3 regions of the Kitasatospora sp. NPDC059599 genome follow, and region 2 is predicted to be linked to each of the others. Evidence: riboswitches for the same ligand, from Rfam matches in the RefSeq annotation. Region 2 holds a riboswitch; each other region holds the start of a gene.

Region 1 (7,125 bases), on a different contig from region 2:
CCGGAGGCGCCGCTACTCGTCCAGGCCGAGGGCGAAGGCCGCTTCCAGGTCGTGCTGGGAGTAGGTGCGGAAGGCGATCTGGGTCTCGGTGTGGGCCACGCCCGGGACCTTGTTGAGCCGGCCCGGGATGACCTCGGCCAGGTCGTCGTGACGGCGCACCCGGACCATCGCGACCAGGTCGTACCCACCGGTCACCGAGTAGACCTCGCTGACGCCCTCGATGGAGGCGATGGCCTCGGCGATCTCCGGGATGCGGTCGACACTGGTCTTGATCAGGACGATGGCGGTGATCACTGTTCCGGCTCCTTTGTGGGGTGCCGCCAGCGTATCGGGCGTCAGCCGGGTCGTCTCGGGGGGTGGCGGACCACGGTGCAGGCGTAGAGGAACCCGGCCGAGAAGCCGATCACGTGGACCAGGTAGGCCACCCCCGGGCCCGCCGCGTGCACCGACCACCACTGCAGGGCGAACCAGAGGCCGAGCACCAGCCAGGCCGGGAAGCGCAGCGGCAGGAAGAACAGCAGCGGGACGAGGGTCGTCACCCGGGCGCGCGGGTGGAAGCGCAGGTAGGCGCCCAGGACGCCGGAGATCGCGCCGGAGGCGCCGATGAGGACCCGGGTGGAATCCGGCGAGTGCGCCTCGGCGAGCGCGAAGCCGTACGCGGCCAGGCTGCCGACGGCCAGGTAGAAGACGGCGTACCGGGCGCGGCCCAGCCGCCGTTCGACGGTGGGGCCGAAGACGTGGAGGAAGAGCAGGTTGCCGAGCAGGTGCAGCCAACCGGCGTGCAGGAAGAGGCCGGTGAGGGCGGACAGCGCCGGGTGCTTGCCCGGCGTCGGGGCGGCCGGGCAGCCGGGGACCGGGTCGGGGGCCTCGGCGAGCTGTTCGGTGGTCAGCGATCGTCCGGTCAGGAGTTCGGCCGGGACCGCGCCCCAGCGCTGCTCGTACCGCTGCTCCGCGCAGACCCGGGTCTGGCCGGTGCCGTACAGCGGATTCAGCCCGGCGGCCGGGCCGAGGAGGAAGACCAGGGTGTTGACCGCGATCAGGGCGTAGGTGACCGCCGGGGCGGCCGCCTCCGGCCGGTCTCCCCGCTCGGCGGTGTGGTCGGGGGCCGCGAGCGCCATGCGGCCAAGCATCCCTCCGGGCGCCGCTGGTGACACGGCGGTTTACGGCAGGTGGACTAGCCCCGCTATTCCGCTGACCGGTGGTCGCGATGGTTGCCCCAGGCAATAGGCTTGGCACGGGCATTCCCGCCTCCCGCCGCCGACGCCGGGGCTCCGGGGGGAGCGCCTAGCCCACGCAGGGACCACCCGAGAGGACCCCCGATGACCGTCCCCGCCCTGACCGCCGAGACGCGCTGGCGCTGCACCCTGTGCGGCAACCTCACCCGCTTCGACGTGACCCGCACCGCGCGGGTGACGGAGTTCCTGCACTTCGACCTGGCCGGCGACTCCGAGGTCGAGGAGACCGAGGTGCTGAGCGAGACCGTCGAGTCGGTGCGCTGCCGCTGGTGCAACGCCGTGGACCAGGTCGAGCTGGTGGCCCGTCCGGGTGCCGAGGGCGCGGAGGCCCCGACCGAGCAGGGCTGATCACCGCGGAGCGGCGGGCGGTGCGCGGCGCGCCCGTCCGCCGCACGGGACAATACAGACAAGACACACGGAGCGTGACGACAGGGGGCAGTCGCGGCCGTACCCAGCCGGAAACAGGATCGGAGCCGAGGACGTGGTGGACGCAGCGAAGGAGCCCGGCGAAGCGCAGGGGCTTCGGCCCGCTGCGCAGACGCCGGACGCCGGGACGGGAGCGGCGGAGAGCGCCGTGCCCGCAGCCGGTGAGCCAGGGGTCGGCGGGTCCGGGCACGGCGGTGCGGAGGGCTTCGCGGCGGAGGGCGCCTCGTCCGGTGCCTCCGACGCGGCCGGCTCCCCGACCCCCTCGGAACTCCCCGGGTTCTCCGGCCCCGCCGCGGAGCGCGCCGTCGAGAAGCTGGACCGGCCGCTGCCCGAGGGGGTGCGCCGTCGCGTGGTCGGGTTGGCCTCGGACGCGCTGGGCGGCCTGCCGCCGGGTGAGCTCCCGCAGAGCCTGCGTCAGTACGTGAAGTTCACCCCGGCGCGGCGGGCCAAGTACGCGGCCACGGCGCTGGCGGCCGCGCTGGAGGCGGAGCCGGCCTTCCGGGTGCGGATAGCGGAACGGCTGCGGCTGGGGCAGCCGGACCTGGTGCGGGCGCTGGAGTCGGGCAGCGTCCCGGGCGCCGCCGATCCGATGGACGTCGCGGCCGCCGCCTACCTGGTGCGTTCGGCGGGCTGGAGCCGGCTGGTCGCCGAGGTCGGCGAGGAGGCCGAGCGGGCCGGCGCCGAGGACGCGGCCGCCGAGGCGTCCCGGCTGGTGGAGAAGCTGCAGGCGGAGCTGGCCGAGGTGCGGGCCGCCGCGCGGGCGGACCTGGAGCGTCAGCGCGCGGAGTCCGAGGGCGTCCGGCGGGAGGCCGAGTCGCTGCGCAAGAAGGTGCGGTCGCTGGAGAGCGACACCCGCCGGGCGCAGGCGGAGACGCGCCGGGTGGCCGGGGAGCTGGAGGCCCTGAAGGCCCAGGGCGCGGCCGAGCGCAGCGCCGCCGAGACCGAGGCGCGGCGGCTCAAGCACCGGGTCTCCGAGCTGGAGACCGCCGCCGAGCAGGGCCGCCGGTCCGCCCGCGAGGGGCGCAGCGTCGAGGACATGAGGCTGCGGCTGCTGCTGGACACGATGCTGCAGTCGGCCCAGGGGCTGCAGCGGGAGCTGGCGCTGCCGGTCTCCCAGATCCGCCCGGCGGACCTGGTGGAGGCGGTGGTGCCGGGGGCGGCCTCCCCGCACGACGTGGCCCGGCGGGGGCTGGCCGAGGACGACCCGGCGCTGCTGGACCAGCTGTTGGCGATCCCGCAGGTGCACCTGGTGGTGGACGGCTACAACGTGACCAAGACCGGTTATCCGACGCTGCCGCTGGAGCAGCAGCGGATCCGGCTGCTGGGCGGGCTGGCGATGCTGGCGCAGCGCACGCAGGCGGAGGTCACCTGCGTGTTCGACGGGCAGGACCTGGACGTTCCGGTGATGATGGCGCCGCCGCGCGGGGTCCGGGTGCGGTTCAGCCGGACGGGGGAGACCGCGGACGAGCTGATCCGCCGCCTGGTGCGGGCGGAGCCGCAGGGCCGTCCGGTGGTGGTGGTGTCCGCCGACCGGGAGGTCGCGGAGGGCGTGCGGAAGGCGGGCGCGCGCCCGGTGGCGTCGGTGCTGCTGCTGAACCGGCTGGCCCGGCCCTGAACCGGGCCGGGCGGGATGACGCCTGCTCAGCGCCGGTTTCGCAGTGGTGTGCGGGTCCGGTGAAGTCGGTGTGGGAAACGGAGTTCACGCCTTCGGGGGAGTGGCAAAACCGGTAGATCCGCACTAGGGTCTGCCGTCAAACCTATTTTCCGGAATCTCATCCAATCGGGTGAGTCCGTTGGAAGAAGGAGCCGGTCCCTTGGCCTCCCACCGCCGTCCCAAGCAGCCGAGCCGCGCGCGGGTCTCCGTGCTCACCGCTGCCGCTGCGACCGCGGTCGCCCTCTCGGCCCAGGTGGCCGCCCACGCCGCGCCGCAGCCGAACAAGACGGACGTCAAGGCGCAGATCGACCAGCTCCAGGAGGAGCAGGAGCAGGCGGCGGAGAAGTTCAACGGCGCCAAGGAGCGGTCCGACCAGCTGCGCAAGCAGGCCGACCAGCTGCAGGACCAGGTGGCCCGCGGCCAGGAGCAGATGACCCAGCTGCAGGGCGGGCTGGCCGAGGTCGCGGGCGAGCAGTACCGCACCAACGGCATCGACCCCTCCGTCCAGTTGATGCTCTCCTCCGACCCGTCCGGCTACCTCCAGAAGGCCTCCACCGTCCAGCAGGCCAGCGCCAGCCAGGCCGAGGCGCTCAAGGGGCTGCTGGACCAGCAGCGCCGGCTGGACCAGGAGAAGTCCGAGGCCGCCGCCGTGCTGGCCTCCCTCGACACCACCACCAAGGACCTGAACCAGGCCAAGGCGGACGTCAACACCAAGCTGCAGGCCGCCCAGGACCTGCTGAACTCGCTCAGCGCCGCCGACCGCGCCGCGCTGAAGGCCCAGCAGGCGCAGGACGACCGGGCCTCGCGCGGCAGCGACCGGGTCGACCTGAGCAACCTGCCGCCGGCCAGCGGCTACGCGGCCGTGGCCGTGGCCAAGGCGATGAGCAAGCAGGGTTCCCCGTACGTCTGGGGCGCCACCGGGCCGAGCACCTTCGACTGCTCCGGGCTGATGCTCTGGGCGTACGGCCAGGCGGGCGTCTCGCTGCCGCGCACCTCGCAGGAGCAGGGCCACTACGGCACCGCGGTGCCCGGGCTGGCCGCGGCGCAGCCCGGCGACCTGGTCATCTACGGCGGCGACATGCACCACGTCGGGATGTACATCGGCAACGGCATGGTGGTCCACGCGCCGCACACCGGTGACGTGGTGAAGGTGATGAAGGCCGACGCGATGCCGATCAACACGATCCGCCGGGTCTGACGGCCCGACACGCCGGAGAGGTTCGACCGGCCCCTGTGATCCGCACCACCCCCGTCGGGGGTGGTGTTCAGGTTTTCGAGCGTTTTGCGACCAACGGGTGAGACCTGATCAGCCTTGCGTACGGCAATGGTCACCATCGGTCATTTTCACAAAGGAACTTGGGTAATCTTCCGTCTTTTTTCTGACAAGGATTTGAACCGATCACGGTTCAGTTACTAGGGTCATGCCCCAGAGCACCGCAGTGTCGATCACCCAGCCAGGGTGGCGGCGGTGGTCACCGTCGAGTTCGCGAGGCAGCGGGGCAGGTCGAAGCGACTGCCCGACAGGGGAGCCCAGCAAGCGGGGGCGCTGCGCAGCGGAGCCGGGGAACCACGTTCCTCCGGGGTGAATCGGCGCCAGGTCGGCCGGTGGAACGGCCGTGAGGCGTCGTAGGGCATGCTTCCGGCCCGAACCCGTCAGCTCACCCGGTAGGCGGACGTAGGAAGAAGGAGCCCGCCTTCGTGGCGTCCCATCGTCGTCCCAAGCCAGCAGGCCGCGCCCGTGTCTCGATCCTGACCGGTGTCGCCGCCGCAGCCGTCGCCCTCTCCGCGCAGTCCGGCGCGCACGCCGACCCGCAGCCGACCAAGGACCAGGTCAAGGAGCAGGTCGACCAGCTCAACGTGCAGGCCGAGGTGGCGACCGAGCAGTACAACGCCGCCCAGGAGAAGCAGCAGACGCTGGAGAAGCAGGTCTCCGGTCTTCAGGACCAGGTGGCCCGCCAGCAGGAGCAGGTGACCGACCTGCAGGGCGGCCTCGCCCAGATCGCCGGGGAGCAGTACCGCAACGGCGGCATATCCCCGACCGTCCAGCTGATGTTCTCGTCCAGCCCGGACAACTTCCTCACCCAGGCCGGCACGCTGAACCAGGCCGGCGACACCCAGAAGAACCAGCTGAAGCAGCTCCAGGAGCAGCAGCGCAAGCTCGACCAGGGCCGCGCCGAGGCCCAGGGCAAGCTCGCCGAGCTGGAGTCGACCACCCAGCAGCTGAAGGCCTCCAAGGACGAGGTCCAGAACAAGCTGAAGGCCGCCCAGGACCTGCTCAACACCCTGACCGAGCAGGAGCGCCAGGCGCTGCGCGCGGCCGAGGAGAAGGCCGCCGCCGACGCCAAGGCCCAGGCCGACGCCGCGAAGGCCCAGCAGCAGGCCGCCGACCGCGCCTCGCGCGACAACAGCCGCACCAACCTGTCGGCGCCCTCGTCCACGCCGGCCGGCGCGCTCCCGGCCCCCGGCAGCTCGCGCGGTGCCGCCGCGCTCTCCGCCGCGGCCTCCAAGGTCGGCAGCCCGTACGTGTGGGGCGCCACCGGCCCGAGCTCCTTCGACTGCTCCGGCCTGATGGTCTGGGCGTTCAACCAGGTCGGCGTCTCGCTGCCGCGCACCTCGCAGGAGCAGGCGCACGCCGGCACCCGGATCGGCACCGACCTGTCCCAGGCCCAGCCCGGCGACCTCCTGATCTTCTTCGGGGACGCCCACCACGTCGGCATCTACGCCGGCAACGGCCAGGTGCTGCACGCTCCCAAGCCGGGTGCGTCGGTCCGCTACGAGGCCGTCACCAACATGCCGCTGAGCAGCATCGTGCGGGTCTGATCCCCGCTCGGCGCCTCCGGGCCCGGTCTTCCACCACGGAAGGCCGGGCCTGCGGCTTTTCCGGCTGCTCGGGCTGATGTCCGATTAGGAGTCAAATATTCGGGTCCGGAGGGGTTTGGACTCGCTTGCCCGGACTCGCTAACGTCTGCCACCGGACTCCCGCTCGACGGCCGCCCGCAGTGGGGCGGCGGCGGGGCCGCGCCGCCGGATTGGAGCCGTTGCCGCCATGCCCGTGCACCGCCGTTCCCAACTGCTCGCCCGCGCGCTGGTGCTGACGGCGGCCGCCACCACCGCGCTCGGCGTCGCGACCGGAGGCAGCGCCCAGGCCGCCCCCGGCAGCCCGGACCCGACCGACCGCAAGGAGGTCAAGGCGCAGGTCGAGCAGCTCTACGAGGAGGCCGAGCAGGCGTCCGAGAAGTACAACGCGGCCCTGGAGGCCCAACGGCGCCTCCAGGGCGAGACCACGATCCTCCAGGGCGAGATCGCCGTCGCCCAGGACCAGCTCAACGAGCTGCGCGGCAGTCTGGCGACCGTGGCCGGGGCGCAGTACCGCGGCGGAGGGATGGCCCAGGCCGCCCAGCTGATGCTGTCCTCCGACCCGGAGGGGTACCTGGCCCGGGCCCGGACCATGGGCCAGGAGGCGCAGCGGCAGCAGGAGACGCTGCACGAGCTGGTCGCCCGCGAGCGCCGGCTCGACCAGCGGCGCGTCGAGGCGACCGGCAAGCTCGCCGAACTGGACGAGGCCCGCCGCTCGCTCGCCGACGGCAAGCAGCAGATCCAGCAGCGGCTCGCCGCAGCGCAGAAGCTGCTCAACGGCCTGGGCGCCGGCGAACGGGCCAGGATGACCGCCCAGGACGCCCGGGACGCCGAACAGCGCGCCACCCGCGGCACCGACCGGCTGGACCTCGGCTCCGCCCCGGCCGCCTCCGAGCGCGGGGCGGCCGCGCTGGCCGCCGCGGTGCGGATGGTCGGGGCTCCGTACGTCTACGG
Region 2 (7,125 bases):
CCGGCGCTCGGGAAGCCCTCCAGCACCTCGATCGCGTCGCGCCGGGCGATGTAGTCCTCGTGCGCCGCCTGGTAGGCCGCGGCCAGCTCCGGATCCTCGGCGAGCCGGGCGGTCTGGTCCTTCATCACGCCGTCCGCTTCCAGGGTGCCGATCAGCGAGGCGGCCTTGGGGCAGGTCAGGTAGTACAGCGTCGGGAACGGCGTGCCGTCCGGCAGCCGGGGCGCCGTCTCCACGACGTCCGGGTTCCCGCAGGGGCAGCGGTGCGCCACGCCGCGCAGGCCGCGCGGCACCCGGCCGAGCTGGGCGGCGATCGCCGCGACGTCGGCGTCGGAGACGGTGGGGTGGTTCTCAGTGGTCATGGGGGGAGGTGTCTCCAACGGAGGACGGCGGGAGCGGAAGGGGGGTGGAGGGGGCCGACGCGGCGGTGTCGGCGGCGTCGACCGAGTCCCAGATGCTGGCGTACCAGGGCTTGGCGGCGTTCGCCTGACCGGCTGCCGGGCCGGTGGCCGGGGCGCCGGCGGAGGAGGAGGGCTTGGCGGAGGTCTGGCCGGCCGGGTCGACCGCGATGTACGGGGTCTCCCCCGGCACCGCGTAGTGCAGCCGGGCTCGCGCCTGCGCCTTGACGTACTCCGGGTCCTGCCAGCGGGCCTTGTCCCGGCGCAGCTGCTCGACCTGCTGGCGCGCGTGGTCGGCCTTCGCCCGCTGGGCGGAGATCTCGGCGCGCTGGGAGATGAACTGCCGCGTCGGGTAGGCGAGGATCGCCACCAGCGAGCAGAGCACCAGGACGAGGACGGTCGCCCGGCTCGTGAACCGAGGCCGGGCCGCCAAGCCCGGGATCCTCCATCCTGCCATCTCCCGTATCCCCTCCTGGTCGCGACGGTGCCCCGCCGTCCACCCTACGGGGTGAACGGCGGGGCACCGGTCAGGCGTGCGCTGGGGCGGGTGCTCAGCCCTCGTGCTTGAAGCGCGGGAAGGCACCGCGGCCGGCGTACTCGGCGGCGTCGTCGAGGATCTCCTCGATGCGCAGCAGCTGGTTGTACTTGGCGACGCGCTCGGAGCGGGCCGGGGCACCGGTCTTGATCTGGCCGCAGTTGGTGGCGACGGCCAGGTCGGCGATGGTGACGTCCTCGGTCTCGCCGGAGCGGTGCGACATCATGCAGCGGTAGCCGTTGCGCTGGGCCAGCTCGACGGCGTCCAGGGTCTCGGTCAGCGAACCGATCTGGTTCACCTTCACCAGCAGCGCGTTGGCGGTGCCGGTCTCGATGCCCTTGGCCAGGCGGGCCGGGTTGGTGACGAACAGGTCGTCGCCGACCAGCTGGACCTTGTCGCCCAGCTTGACGGTCATGGCCTTCCAGCCGTCCCAGTCCGACTCGTCCAGCGGGTCCTCGATCGAGACCAGCGGGTAGGCGGCGACCAGCTCGGCGTAGTACTCGATGAGTTCGGCGGCCGACAGGGCCTTGCCCTCGAACTGGTAGGCGCCGTCCTTGTAGAACTCGGAGGCGGCGACGTCCAGGGCCAGCGCGATGTCGCGGCCGGGCACGTAGCCGGCCTTCTGGATGGCCTCGGTGATCAGGTCCAGGGCCTCGCGGTTGCTGTCCAGGTTCGGCGCGAAGCCGCCCTCGTCGCCGAGGCCGGTGGACAGGCCGCGCTCCTTCAGCACGCCCTTGAGGGTGTGGTAGACCTCGACGCCCCAGCGGACGGCCTCGGAGAAGGACTCCGCGCCGATCGGGGCGATCATGAACTCCTGGATGTCGACGTTGGAGTCCGCGTGCGAGCCGCCGTTGAGGATGTTCATCATCGGGACCGGCAGGACGTGCGCGTTCGGGCCGCCCAGGTAGCGGAACAGCGGCAGGTCGCTGGCCTCGGAGGCGGCGTGCGCCACGGCCAGCGAAACGCCCAGGATGGCGTTCGCGCCGAGCGAGGACTTGTCCGGGGTGGCGTCCAGGTCCAGCATGGCCTGGTCGATCAGGCGCTGCTCGGTGGCGTCGTAGCCGACCAGCTCCGGGCCGATCTGCTCGATGACGGCGAGGACAGCCTTCTCCACGCCCTTGCCGAAGTAGCGGTTCTTGTCACCGTCGCGCAGCTCCAGCGCCTCGAAGGCGCCGGTGGAGGCACCCGAGGGGACAGCGGCACGACCCGTGCTGCCGTCGTCGAGGCCGACCTCGACCTCGACCGTGGGGTTGCCGCGGGAGTCGAGGATCTCACGGGCTACGACGACATCGATGGACGGCACGAGGCATCTCCTTGCGGAAGCAGGGTCCGGCTGACGGTGGCGCTGTCAGCGGGACGATTGCGGAGTCGTTACGGACCAGAGCCTAACCGCCCGGGCTCCCGGGACCACGTCGGCCTCGGTCCCGTCTCAGCGTGTGGCCCCACTACCCACCGGTAGTTCACCTGCTTGTCCCAGCTTGTCCCACCGGACCGGGCGAATGCGGACGAAGGGGGCCGGCGGCGCCGACCCCCCTCTTCGCACCCCGGCACCGGGCCGGTGCCGGTGCGGACGGACTCAGCCGAGGTGCAGCACCTGGCCGGGCATGATCAGGTCCGGGTCGCCGCCGACCGTGCCGCGGTTGCCGTCGTAGAGCGCGTGCCAGCCACCGGACACGCCCTGGGCGGTGGCGATCGACGACAGGGTGTCACCGGAGCGGACGGTGTAGTCGTGGCCGGTCTGCGCGGCCGGGGCCGGCTGGGCGGCGCGCGGGGCCGCGTGCTTGGGGGCGTACTGCTGCGCCGACTGGTCGACGGGCTTCTCGGCCCGGTCGGGCGCGGCGTGCTTCGGGGCCTGCTTCTGCGCGGGCTTCTCGACCGGCTTCTGCGCGGGCGTCTGCACCGGCTTCTCGACCGGCTTCTGGGCCTGGCGCTTGGGCGTCTGCTGCTGCGGGGCGGACTGCGGCTTGGCGTCCGAGGAGGTGTCGACGGACGCCGGGGCGCCGCCCTTGCTCAGACCGGCCTTGACGGAGCAGACCGGCCAGGCGCCCGGGCCCTGCGCGGCGAGCACCTTCTCGGCGACCGAGATCTGCTGCCCCTTGCTGGCCTGGTTGGCCTGCGGCGCGTAGGCGGTGCCGCCGTACGCCTTCCACGTGCTGGAGGTGAACTGCAGGCCGCCGTAGAAGCCGTTGCCGGTGTTGATGCTCCAGTTGCCGCCGCTCTCGCACTGGGCGACGGAGTCCCAGGTGGAGGCGGGGGCGGCGGAGGCGCCGGTGGCGGTGAGGAGCGGCATCGCGAGTCCGACGCCGGCCACACCGGCGACGGCGATGGCCTTCTCGGTCTGAGTGCGACGACGGTGGCGGCCGGATCCAACGAACAGCATGAGGAGGTCCCTCTCCGCACGCCTGCGAGGTGAGCTGTCGGGTTCGGACCGGGAGGTGGCCCGGCCGCCGTGCGCGGACGATTCCGCGCGGGCGGCTTCACCCCAAGCCGTGGGGACGGCAACAAACCTGGTTCCCCCGCCCCTGCCCAGGGTCTGGTCGGTTTCCCGTGGCGCGGCGGGCAGGATTCGGCGTTCCGCGCACGAGGTCCGCAGCTGCGAACTCCAGGGAGACTAGACAGATCCTCAGACCGATCACAAGCTCATATCACCGATATCACACAGAAATTACGGCACGTGTCCGATCGCCTACCAACGGCGCCGCCATGTCTGGTTTGATGGCCGTTCACACCCCGCCGGAAGGCCGTCGGGCGACGCCCCGTCAGTGCATCGCCCGCCGTTTCGTCACCTTGTGTCAGTTTGTCGGAGGCGCGTAAGGGGAGTGCGGAGGCGTGTGCGGGGAGCGGCTCTCCGGACTGAATTCGACCGGGAGTTCCCGCAGACCACGCATGATCAGGCCACCGCGCCACCGCAGATTCTCCGGACTTTCCGCGAGTTGCAGATCCGGCAGCCGGGAAAGCAGCGTCGCCAGCGCGGCACGCCCCTCCAGACGGGCCAGCGGAGCGCCGATGCAGTAGTGGATGCCGTGCCCGAACCCCAGGTGGGGATTGTCCTTCCGGGCCAGGTCCAGGGTGTTCTCGTCCGAGAACCGGGCCGGATCGCGGTCCGCGGCGGCCAGCACCACCAGCACCGGATCACCCACCGGGATGTCCACCCCGCCGATGGTCAGCGGCCGCGTCGCGAACCGCCAGGTCGCCAGCTCCACCGGCCCGTCGTAGCGCAGGAGTTCCTCGATCCCCGTCTCCAGCAGCGCGCTCTCCCCGCGCGCCACCGACTCCTGCAGCGACCGGCGCTGCTCCGGGTTGCGCAGCAGCGCGTACGTCCCGTTGCCGATGAGGTTCACGGTCGTCTCGAAGCCCGCGAAGAGGAGGATGAAGGCCATCGCCGCGGCCTCGTTCTCGGTCAGGTGCTCACCGTGGTCGCTCGCCCGGATCAGGCCCGAGATCAGGTCGTCCCCGAGGTCCGCCCGCTTGCGGTGGATCAGCTCCAGCAGGTACGCCCGCATCCGCTTCACCGCCCGGCCCACGCCGCCGCGTTGACCACCCCCGTGCCGGATCATCATCCCCGCCCAGTCGCGGAAGTCGTCCTGGTCCTCGGCCGGCACGCCCAGCATGTCGCAGATCGCGTAGATGGGGAGCGGGAAGGCGAACTCGTGGATCAGGTCCGCCGAACCGCGCTGCGCGAAGCCGTCGATCAGCCGGTCGGTGAGCTGCTGCACCCGCGGCTCGAACTCGGCCACCCGGCGCGGGGTGAACGCCTTCGACACCAGTCGGCGCAGCCGGGTGTGGTCCGGCGGGTCGATGTTCAGCAGGTGCGTCATCAGGTCCGCCTGCCGCTCCCCCGGGATGCCCACCCGGCCGGTGCGGTGCGCCTGCTCGCTGTGGTGCGCCGGGTTCTTCGACAACCGGCCGTCCGCGAGCGCCTGCCGGGCGTCCGCGTACCTCGTCACCAGCCAGGCCTCGACACCGCTCGGCAGCGTCGTGCGGTGCACCGGGGCGTGCTCGCGCAGCCACGCGTAGGCGGGGTACGGGTCGGCGGCGAACTCCCAGGTGAACAGCTGCGGAGCGGCGGCGTCGGGCCGCGCTCCCGCGGGCCGGGCGGGGTCGTCGGACGGCACTGCGGCGGACCGGGCGGAGTCGGGCTGAGCTGGCATGGGACGACCGTATCCGGTGGGTGCGCGCCCCCTTCCGCCGACGGCGCGCGACTCCCCCGACAACGGCGTGCGACGGGCGCGCCAACGCTCCGTGGACGACCCGTGGACGGTCCGTGGACAGCTCTTGGAAAGCTCTTGGCCGGACGGCGGGCGTGAGCCTGGTCACCTGAGGGGTAATCCCTGTTGCGGAGGGTCAGGAACTGCCTACGATCCTCCGCAGTACGCGTGGGCGCCGGTGCGGTGTCGCCCACAGGGAGGAGCAGGCCATGCGGGTCAGCGGGTCAGTCGTCGTCATCGCGGTACTCGACGGCGGGTCGGGCGCCGACCTCGCCCGCCGGTTCGCCGCGGCCGGCGCCGCCGGAATGCTGATCGCCGACCAGCACGTCGGCATCGCCGAGGACCTCGCCGCCGAACTCGACCGGACGGGCTGCCCCGTCGTCGGCGTGTCCGGCGACATCCGCCGCCCCAGCGACGTCGCCGCCCTCGTCGACACCGCCGAGAAGCACCTCGGACCGATCGACCTCTTCGCCGTCGCGGGCCCGGACGGCGAGCGCATCGTCTCCCTCGCCGACCTGCCCGACCACCTCGACCTGGAACGGCTCGCCGAACTCGTCGTCCTCGTCGGCGAGGCCATCGGGGAACTCGTCCCGCCGCAGCGGCACCCGGTCGAGACCGCCGCCCGGGCGGCCTGAGCACCCCGGGGGCCCAGCCCGGGCCCCCGGCCTCCGCCCGGCCCCGCCCGCCCGGCCTCCGCCCCGCCCTCCGGCAGGGCCGGGGCCCTACTCCGGCTTGAGGCCCTCGGCCGCGCGCACCGCGTCCCGGTACCCGCGCGCGGCCGAGCGCAGCGCCGCGTCCACGTCCACCCCTGCGTCGTGCGCCCGCTGTGCCACCGCCAGCAGCAGCCCGCCCGCCGACTCCGCCGTCAGCGCGTCCGGCAGCTCGTACGGCTCGTCCGGAACCCCCGTGAAGCCCGCCCGGCGCACCCGGGACACCAGCTTCGCCGCGTACGCCAGCGACGGCAGCCCGGCCGGCACACCGTCCAGCACCGACTCGCGGTCCGCCTTCTCCGCCGCCTTCAGCTGCTCCCAGTTCGCCTCCACCTCGGCGGCGCCACCGGCCTCGACGTCCCCGAACACGTGCGGATGCCGGTACATCAGCTTCTCGACGATGTCACCGGCCACGTCGTCGACGGTGAACGGCTCCGTCGGGTGCTCCTCCGCGATCCGGGAGTGGAAGAACACCTGGAGCAGCACGTCGCCCAGCTCCTCGCGCAACGTGTCCCGGTCCCCCTCCTCGATCGCCTCGACCAGCTCGTACGCCTCCTCGACCAGGTACTTCACCAGGCTCTCGTGCGTCTGCTCGGCGTCCCACGGGCAACCGCCCGGCGAGCGCAACCGGTCCATCACCGTCACCAGGTCCAGCAGCCGCGACCCCGGCAGGTCGTACGAACCCGGGAGCACCTCGATCTCCGGCACCTCACCCGCCCGCTCCACCGCCAGCCGCGCCAGCGCGTCGGTCAGCCCCGGATCCCCGTCCGGGCCGCCCAGCCACACCGTCGCCCCGGCCCCGGCCGGCTGCCCGGTCAGCAACCGCGCCAGCGCGGGCACCGACCCGGCCGGCGCCACCTCCACCGTCACCCCGGCCTGCCGCACCGCGGCCACCTGCGGATGCCCCTCGTCCCCCACCAGCACCCGCCCCGCCGACCGCAGCGCCTCCCACGCCGGCCACGCCAGCAAACCGGGAGCCACCCGGTGGGTGGTGGTCAGCAGAATCAACTTGGCGCCCGGAGCATTCGTCGTCACACTCCGAACCTACCCGCCCGCCACCACCCACCACGGCCGTCACCCCACCCGCCCCAACAGCCTCGGACAGGCCGCCCCGACGGCCTCGCCCGGCACAGGGACCCGCCGGCCCAGCCGACGTCCCACTCCCGAGCCCCACCGCCCGGGCCCAGGGGCACGCGCCGGAAGCGCCCGGTGCACCTGCCCGGCATCCCCACAGCGGGCCGGGCCGAAGGCCCCGGCAGACCGGCATCCCCGCACGC
Region 3 (7,125 bases), on a different contig from region 2:
CTGCTGGTCGTGGGCCATCACCAGGATCCGGCGGGCGACGCTGAGGAAGGCCCGCTGGGTGGAGGCGGTGAGTTCCTGCTCCTGCTGGACGGCGGCCAGCTCGGCGCCGCGGCGGGAGAGTTCGGCGGTGAGCTGCTCCTGGAGGCGGGCGAGTTCGTGCTGCAGCCGGTCGGCACGGCCGCGCTGGGTGACGGACACGGCGTGGTACCGCGCGGCGGCCACGAGGGCGAGGACGGCGAGTACGCCGGTTGCCGTTACGGACCACTGAGTCATCGTCACGCCGCGAATTCTAGGGTGATGATCCTACGAAGGTGTGAACGGATCTCGCCAAGTGACCGGATCTCGTCAAAATCGAGTCAATCCGGCCTCAATCCGGACTCGTTCGCCCGCGATCGCCGCAGCTGGCGAGGGGTCGGCCGGGCCCCGTCGGGGCGGTCGGGACGGGCCGCCGGTGGGCCCGATGGCCGATTCGCGCCAGGGGGTGTGTGGGATGTGTGTGCAGGATGTTACGGAAGTGGTGACATTCGGTGCAGGAGCAGCAGTGCCACGTCATCCGGCCGGGACCGCCGCTCCGTGACGTTCAGGGTGAGCAGGTCGGCCAGCCGCTCCAGCGCGGGCGCCGGACCGATCCGGCCCGGTCCGGCCTGCCGGGCCCACAGCTCCAGCCCGCCGAGCATCCGCTGCACCGACTCGTCGTAGTCCTCCTCGCGGTCCTCGACCAGCCCGTCCGTGTACGCCAGCAGCGTCTCGCCGCCCGCCAGCCGGTCCACCGCCAGCGGGTACGGCAGGTCCGGGTCCACCCCCAGCGGCGGCCCGCCCGGCAGGTCCAGCTCCACGGCCCGGGCACCGGCGGTGATCCGCACCGGCGACGGGTGCCCGGCCCGGGCCGCCGTCAGCTCGCCGTCGGCCGGGTCCAGCGTCAGGTAGAGGCAGGTCGCGAACAGGTCGGTGTCCAGCTCGGACAGCAGCCGGCTGGTGCGGGTCAGCGTGGCGGCCGGGTCGTGCCCGTCCGTCGCGTACGCCCGCAGGCCGCTGCGCAGTTGGCCCATCACGGCGGTGGCCTCGGCGTTGTGCCCCTGGACGTCCCCGATCACCAGCCCGATCCGGCCGTCCGGCAGCCGCAGCAGGTCGTACCAGTCACCGCCGATCTGCATCCCCTCGGTGCTCGGCAGGTAGCGGGCGGCGCTGGCGACCCCCGGCAACCGGGGCAGGGTGCGCGGCAGCATCGCCCGCTGCAGCTCGGTGGCCCGGTGGTGATGCGTGTCGTACAGCCGGGCCCGCTCCAGGGACTGCGCGAGGATGCCGGCGAAGGCCGAGTACAGGGTGCGGTCCTCGCGGCTGAACGCCCGCTCGGCGGCGAAGGTGATCAGGCAGGAGCCGACCTGCTGCCCGGAAGCGACCAGCGGCAGCACCGCCCAGGCGGCCGGGGCGAGCGGGTCCCGCCGGGCGCGGGCGGCGGAGGGCTCGCTGAACAGCGGGGCGGAACGGGCCAGCGAACGCTGCATCACGGACTCCGACAGGTCCGCCAGCCGGGTGAGCTCGGTGCGGCGCGGCCCCCCGTAGACGGTGTGCGACACGGGCAGCAGCCGGCCCTCGTCCACCAGGTCGAGGACGATGCCCGCGGCGCCGAGGGCCGGGCGGACGATGTCGGTCACCGCGGTGGTGACGTCCCGGACGGTCACCGCCCGCGACAGGGCCCGGGTGAGCGCCAGCAGCAGCGCCGTCCGGGCTGCGCCCGGCGAAGCCCCCTCGTCGGCCGGCGGCCGCTCCCGGTGCCCGACGTCCGCGAGCAGCCCGGCGATCCGCACCGGCCGCCCGTGCACGTCCAGCATCACCTCGCCGGACTCCTCCACCTGCGCCACCCCGCCGTCGTGGCGCAGCACCCGGTAGCCGATCCGGTAACGCCCGCCGGCGGCCAGCGCCTCCGCGAGCGCGGCCTGCACGTCCGGCAGGTCCTCCGGATGGACCAGCCGGTCCAGCTCGGGGGCGGCACCGTCCGGGGACACCGGCCGGCCGGTCACCCGGAACGCCGCGGCGTCCCAGAAGCTCTCCCCGGTGACCAGGTCGCGCTCGAACGCGCCGTGCCCGGCGGACCGGACGGCGAGTGACAGCAGCGGGTGGGCCAGCCCGGCGGGGAGCGCGTCCGCCCCCTCCGGCGCCGGGCCGTCGGATAACCGGACGCCGTGCGGCGAACGGGCGTCCCGCGGGAGCCGGGCGTCCGCGTGGTCCAGCAGGTGGGAGAGCCGGTGCGCGCAGGCCTCGGCGATCGTCTCCAGGACGTCCAGGTCACGGCGGGGGACGGTGCCCCGGTGGGCCAGGGCCAGCGCGAGCACGCCGACCGGCCGCTCGTCCACGACCATCGGCAGGGTGATCACGGCGACCATCCCGGTGCCCATGCCGGTGTTCCGGTTCGGGTAGTCGACGCTGGTGTGCTCCGGGCTCAACAGGTACGGGCGGCGCAGCCGCAGGGCCATCGCGGCGGGCAGCTCACCGGCCGGATCGACCACGCTGTACCGCTCGTGCGCCCAGTCCGGCAGCCCGTGCGAGACGGTCAGCCGGAGCATGCCCGCCGAATCCAGCAGGTAGAGCGCGGAACCCTCGCCGGTGATCCACACCGGGCCCTCGGCCAGGACGGTGCCCAGCAGTTCGGCCGCGTCGGCGCAGCCGAGCAGCAGGCGCACGCAGCGCATCGCACTGCGGGCGGTCGGACTGCTCAGTGGGGTCCGTCGCCGGTCCGGCGTCCGGTTCTCGTCCGGTGTCCGGTTCTCGTCCTCGGAGGGGGGCACTGATTCTTAATACCCCATTTCCCCGGACGGTGAGGGGTGACCGAGCCGCCGCACCGGCACCGGCACCGGCACCAGCACCGGGGTCCGGTTGTCCGGGACGTCCTGCGCCACCGCGCGCACCGGACGCAGCGGCAGCGCCGACGGCGGCCACCCGTACGGCATCAGGACCGGCCGCCGGCCGCCCCGACTGCCCGGCCTGCTACGCGGGCCAGCTGCGGAGGCCGGTGGTCAGGGTGGTGATGAGGCGCTCCTGGGTGGTGGCGAGGTCCTCGGAGAGCCGGAAGGCGCCGGCGGTGGTGAGGGAGGCGAAGCCGTGGGCGAGGGAGCGGACGGTGCGGGCGGCGTGGATCGCCTCGGAGCCGTCGAGGCCGTACTCCCGCAGGACGGCGATGATCACGCCGACGAGCCGGGTGGCGGCCCGGGCCAGGTCGTCGTCGGGCTGCGGGGCCTGGGGGAGGGCGTTGTAGCGGTGCGGGCGCTCGGTGGCGTAGGCGTGGTAGGCGCGCAGGACGGCGGCCACGGCGTCGTCGCCGCTGCGGCCGACCGCGGCGTCCGCGAGGCGGTCGGCGAGTTCCTCGGTGACCCGGACGGCGATCATCCGCCGCAGTTCGGCGAGGCCGCCGCTGACGTGCTTGTACAGGGAGGGGGTGGCGACCCCGGCGCGGGCGGCGACCGCGGCCAGGGTCAGTGCTTCGGTGCCCTGTTCGTCGATGAGGGCGAGGGCGTGGTCGACGACCTGGTCGGGGGTCAGTCCTACGCGGGGCATGGCTTCGGGTTCTCCGTACGGGAGTCGGGCGGGGAATCTGTCGGGCGCCGGCGGGGAACGTCGGGCGCCGGCGGTCAGGCGAGTTCGGCGAGGAAGGGCAGCAGGGCGTCCGCGGTGGCCTGCGGGGCGTCGGCCATCGGGTAGTGCCCGGATCCCTCGATCATCGCCTTCCGCGCGCCGAGTGCCGCGACCTGCCGGTCGGCGACGAGTTCGGGCTTCGGGAAGTCGGGGTCCTTGCTGCCCATGACCACGAGTGCCGGGCACCGCACTGCGGCGGTCCAGCCGGCCGGCGCGGAGTCCCCGCTGACGTAGCCGCGGGTGGCGGTCTTGCGGCCGGGGGTGCGCAGGGCGGCGACCAGCCCGTTCACGTACGCGTCGAAGTCGGCGGGCTTGGCGCCGGGGAAGGCCATCCGGCGCAGGTAGAAGCCCCAGAAGGCGGGCCAGTGGACGATTGCCGCGCCCATCAGGCGCAGGGCGCCGCGCATGAGGGCGCCCGGCTGCGGGTTCTCGACGAAGGCGTCGATCAGGACGATTCCGGCGACCCGCTCGGGCGCGTCCCCGGCGGCCTTGACGACGGTGGCGCCGGTGTAGGAGTTCCCGGCGAGGACGGCGCGTTCGATGCCGAGGTGGTCGAGGAGGGCGAGGACGTCGTCGGCGATGGCGGCCGGGCCGTAGTCGTCCCAGGCGATGGAGGATTCGCCGAAGCCGCGCAGGTCCACGGTGACGACCCGGTGGCCGGCGGCGACGAGCAGGGGGCGGAGGTGCCGGTACGCGGCCCGGCTGTCGAGCATGCCGGGGAGCAGGACGACGGGGGTGCCGTCGCCCTGCCGGGTGTCGTCGAAGGCGATGCGCCCGCCGGGCAGGGCCAGGTACTGGGTGTCGGGGGTGTCGGTGGCGTTCATGGTGGGCCTCCTCGGTCCGCCGTCGCGGGCATCGGCGGTGCTGCCGATAGCCATAAAGCTAAGGCTAATAGCCTTAGCTGTCAAGCGTCCGGGCGCGGGAGGAGGTCGGGCGCTCCCGCCTCAGGCCCCCTCGACCCTGAACGGGTCGTGCTCGCTGAGCAGCTTGTCCAGCCGGGCCTGGTCGACCCGGCTGACGATCTCGTTCGACTCGTGCCGGTCCCGGACCACCTTCGCCAGGGTGAACGCGGAGGTGACGGTGTAGAGGAGGCCGATCCCGAGGAAGGCCCGCGTCCACCCGCCGACCGGCAGGTAGGCGATCCCGACCGCGACGGCGGTGCCCGACAGGGCGAAGGAGAGGATGGCCTGGACGTAGTACGCGGCCGTGGTGCGGTTCTGCATCGGTGCGCTCATGGCGCCAGGATGCGGCCGCCCGGTGTGACCGCACATGAGTAGGGGTACTCAGATGGGGTGCTCGCATGAGGGGTCGTTCGTTGACGTCCGATCATCCGCTCCGCGGTCGTCCCGGACGGATGGCTTGGAATCGGAGCGCCCTAGGATTAACGTTTGATAACGCAGCGCGGTCGTCAACGCCGTACCCAGACGGCACCGTGCGCCGTCGCCTAATCCCGTCGGCCGGCCTCCGGGCAGGTCAGGGAGCCGGGGAACCACGTTCCTTGGGGTGAATCGGCGGGGCCCCGGCCCGGCCGTAGGAGACCTTCCTGCTCCGAACCCGTCAGCTAACCCGGTAGGCGCGAAGGAAGGAAAGGAGCGCGCCTCCGTGGCGTCGACGCACACCCCGGCACACCCGGCCGGCCCCGCAGCCGGTACCCAGCTCCTCGACCACCCCGGCGCGGACGCGCCCGAGGCCTTCGGCCCCGAGGTCGAGACCAACCGGCACCGGATGCCGCGTCAGACCCGCGGCGCCTCCCCGCTGCTCGGCGTCACCGCGGTCGCCGCCACCCTGGGCGCCACCGGCTTCGCCTCGGCCACCCCGGCCGCCGCCCCCGCCGTCGAGGCCCCGGACGAGACCCCGGTCGCCCTCTCCGCCGACCCCGGCCTCGCGCTCGCCGCCCGCATCCAGCAGCAGGCCGACAGCCAGCGCACCGCCGCGGAGGAGGGCGCCCGCGTGCAGGCCGCGCAGGAGGCCGAGGCCAAGGCCGCCGCCAAGGAAGCCGAGGCCAAGGCCGCCGCCAAGGAGGCCGAGGCCAAGCGCGCCGCCGCCCTCACCCTGCCGGTGAAGGACTACCGGCTCTCCGCCCACTACGGCCAGAGCGCCCGCTACTGGGCCAACGTGCACACCGGCCTGGACTTCGCCGCCGACACCGGCACCGCGGTGTACGCGCTCGGCCAGGGCACCATCACCTCGGCCGGCTGGTCCGGCTCCTACGGCTACCGGATCGTCGAGACGCTGCCCGACGGCACCGAGATCTGGTACTGCCACCTCTCCTCGATCATCAAGGGCGCCGGCCAGGTCACCTCGGGCCAGCAGATCGGCAAGGTCGGTGCCACCGGCAACGTCACCGGCCCGCACCTGCACCTGGAGGTCCGCCCCGGCGGCGGCGCCCCGGTCGACCCCGAGCCCTGGCTCCAGCAGCGCGGCCTCACCCCGTAGCGGACCCTCTGCCGGGGCCCCGGAAGCGCGCGGAGCCCCCGGAGCACCCCGGGCAGCCCCCGAAGCAGTGCGGAGCCCCCGGTCGTACGCGACGACCGGGGGCTCCGTCACGACGTCTCACTCCTCCGCGGGCAGCTGCGCCAGGTACGCGTCGATCTCCTCCGGGCCCGGCTCCGGCGCCAGCTCCGGGAACTCCTCCACCAGCAGCCGCGGCAGCCCCGGCACCGTCCACACCCCGAACAGGTCGAGCGCCGCGTCGACCGCCGCTTCCTCGAACTGCCCGAAGTCACCGGTCAGTTCGTCCGGCATCGGCCGGCCGAGCGCGTTCAGCTCGGCCAGGTTGCGGTAGCTGCGCCGCATCAGGCCCTGCTCCAGCAGTCGCCGCGCGCCGTCCGTGGCCATGCCGACCGACAGCACCCGGCCCGGTCCCCAGCCCTGCTCGTCCGGCTCGTCCAGCCAGCCGGCCGGCGCCAGCGCCTCGTACGCGGCCAGCCGTTCCTCCTCGGCGAGCTCCCCGAAACCGGCCAGCCAGTCCCGCACCGCCGCCCCGTCCGCGACGTCGACCCCGTACGCGTGCAGCAGCAGTGTGTACAGCCGGGGCCAGGTCACCAGGTCGGCGCGGCGCAGCAGCCCGGCCGCGACCTCGCCCTGCCACTCGGCCTCCGCGTGCAGCCGCTCCTGGCGCTTGGCGTTGAGCCGCCGGGCCGCCCGCTGGTGGTCGATCAGCAGCCGGACGGCGTCGCCGTACGCGAGCGGGTCCTCCTCGGGCAGGGGTTGGACGTACAGGTGGAGCCGCTCGTACAGCAGGTGCTCCACCGCGTCGGAGGTCAGTTCGGGCCAGCCGTCGTGCATCCTGCTCCCGCCCAGCTCCAGCAGCGCCAGCACCGCGCGCAGCGGCCCCTCGGCCACCGGCGTGCGGCCCTGATCGGCCGCCCAGGCGAGCAGGTCGGCGGCCCTGGTGCGCGGGGCGAGCCGCAGGTCTTCGTCGTTCATAGTCCGAACGGTAGTCGCCGGGGGCCGGTAGGGTCGGCAGCCATGGTCCCCGTACGACTCGTCGGC

The links. Region 2 has a riboswitch for cyclic di-AMP ahead of ACFV04_RS33470 (transglycosylase family protein). Riboswitches for the same ligand answer to the same signal wherever they lie in the genome.
Region 1: linked by a shared signal. The riboswitch ahead of ACFV04_RS20895 (NlpC/P60 family protein) and the one ahead of ACFV04_RS33470 (transglycosylase family protein) in region 2 are both predicted to bind cyclic di-AMP.
Region 3: linked by a shared signal. The riboswitch ahead of ACFV04_RS27690 (M23 family metallopeptidase) and the one ahead of ACFV04_RS33470 (transglycosylase family protein) in region 2 are both predicted to bind cyclic di-AMP.

The regions. Positions count from the first base shown of each region.
Region 1 is NZ_JBHWCL010000057.1:8,158-15,282, forward strand. It holds gene ACFV04_RS20870 (Lrp/AsnC family transcriptional regulator) at 13-294, opposite strand; gene ACFV04_RS20875 (rhomboid family intramembrane serine protease) at 336-1,118, opposite strand; gene ACFV04_RS20880 (hypothetical protein) at 1,320-1,583, shown strand; gene ACFV04_RS20885 (NYN domain-containing protein) at 1,975-3,276, shown strand; gene ACFV04_RS20890 (NlpC/P60 family protein) at 3,476-4,513, shown strand; cyclic di-AMP (ydaO/yuaA leader) riboswitch at 4,850-5,003, shown strand; gene ACFV04_RS20895 (NlpC/P60 family protein) at 5,014-6,135, shown strand; gene ACFV04_RS20900 (NlpC/P60 family protein) at 6,362-7,125, shown strand, end outside.
Region 2 is NZ_JBHWCL010000131.1:15,330-22,454, reverse strand. It holds gene ACFV04_RS33485 (DUF501 domain-containing protein) at 1-377, opposite strand, end outside; gene ACFV04_RS33480 (septum formation initiator family protein) at 349-828, opposite strand; gene eno (phosphopyruvate hydratase) at 947-2,233, opposite strand; gene ACFV04_RS33470 (transglycosylase family protein) at 2,507-3,310, opposite strand; cyclic di-AMP (ydaO/yuaA leader) riboswitch at 3,316-3,479, opposite strand; gene ACFV04_RS33465 (cytochrome P450) at 3,723-5,081, opposite strand; gene ACFV04_RS33460 (SDR family NAD(P)-dependent oxidoreductase) at 5,348-5,773, shown strand; gene ACFV04_RS33455 (MazG family protein) at 5,861-6,883, opposite strand.
Region 3 is NZ_JBHWCL010000092.1:12,837-19,961, reverse strand. It holds gene ACFV04_RS27715 (sensor histidine kinase) at 1-273, opposite strand, end outside; gene ACFV04_RS27710 (SpoIIE family protein phosphatase) at 507-2,786, opposite strand; gene ACFV04_RS27705 (TetR/AcrR family transcriptional regulator) at 2,986-3,552, opposite strand; gene ACFV04_RS27700 (alpha/beta fold hydrolase) at 3,627-4,454, opposite strand; gene ACFV04_RS27695 (YiaA/YiaB family inner membrane protein) at 4,575-4,865, opposite strand; cyclic di-AMP (ydaO/yuaA leader) riboswitch at 5,062-5,220, shown strand; gene ACFV04_RS27690 (M23 family metallopeptidase) at 5,233-6,066, shown strand; gene ACFV04_RS27685 (hypothetical protein) at 6,184-7,059, opposite strand; gene ACFV04_RS27680 (GNAT family N-acetyltransferase) at 7,102-7,125, shown strand, end outside.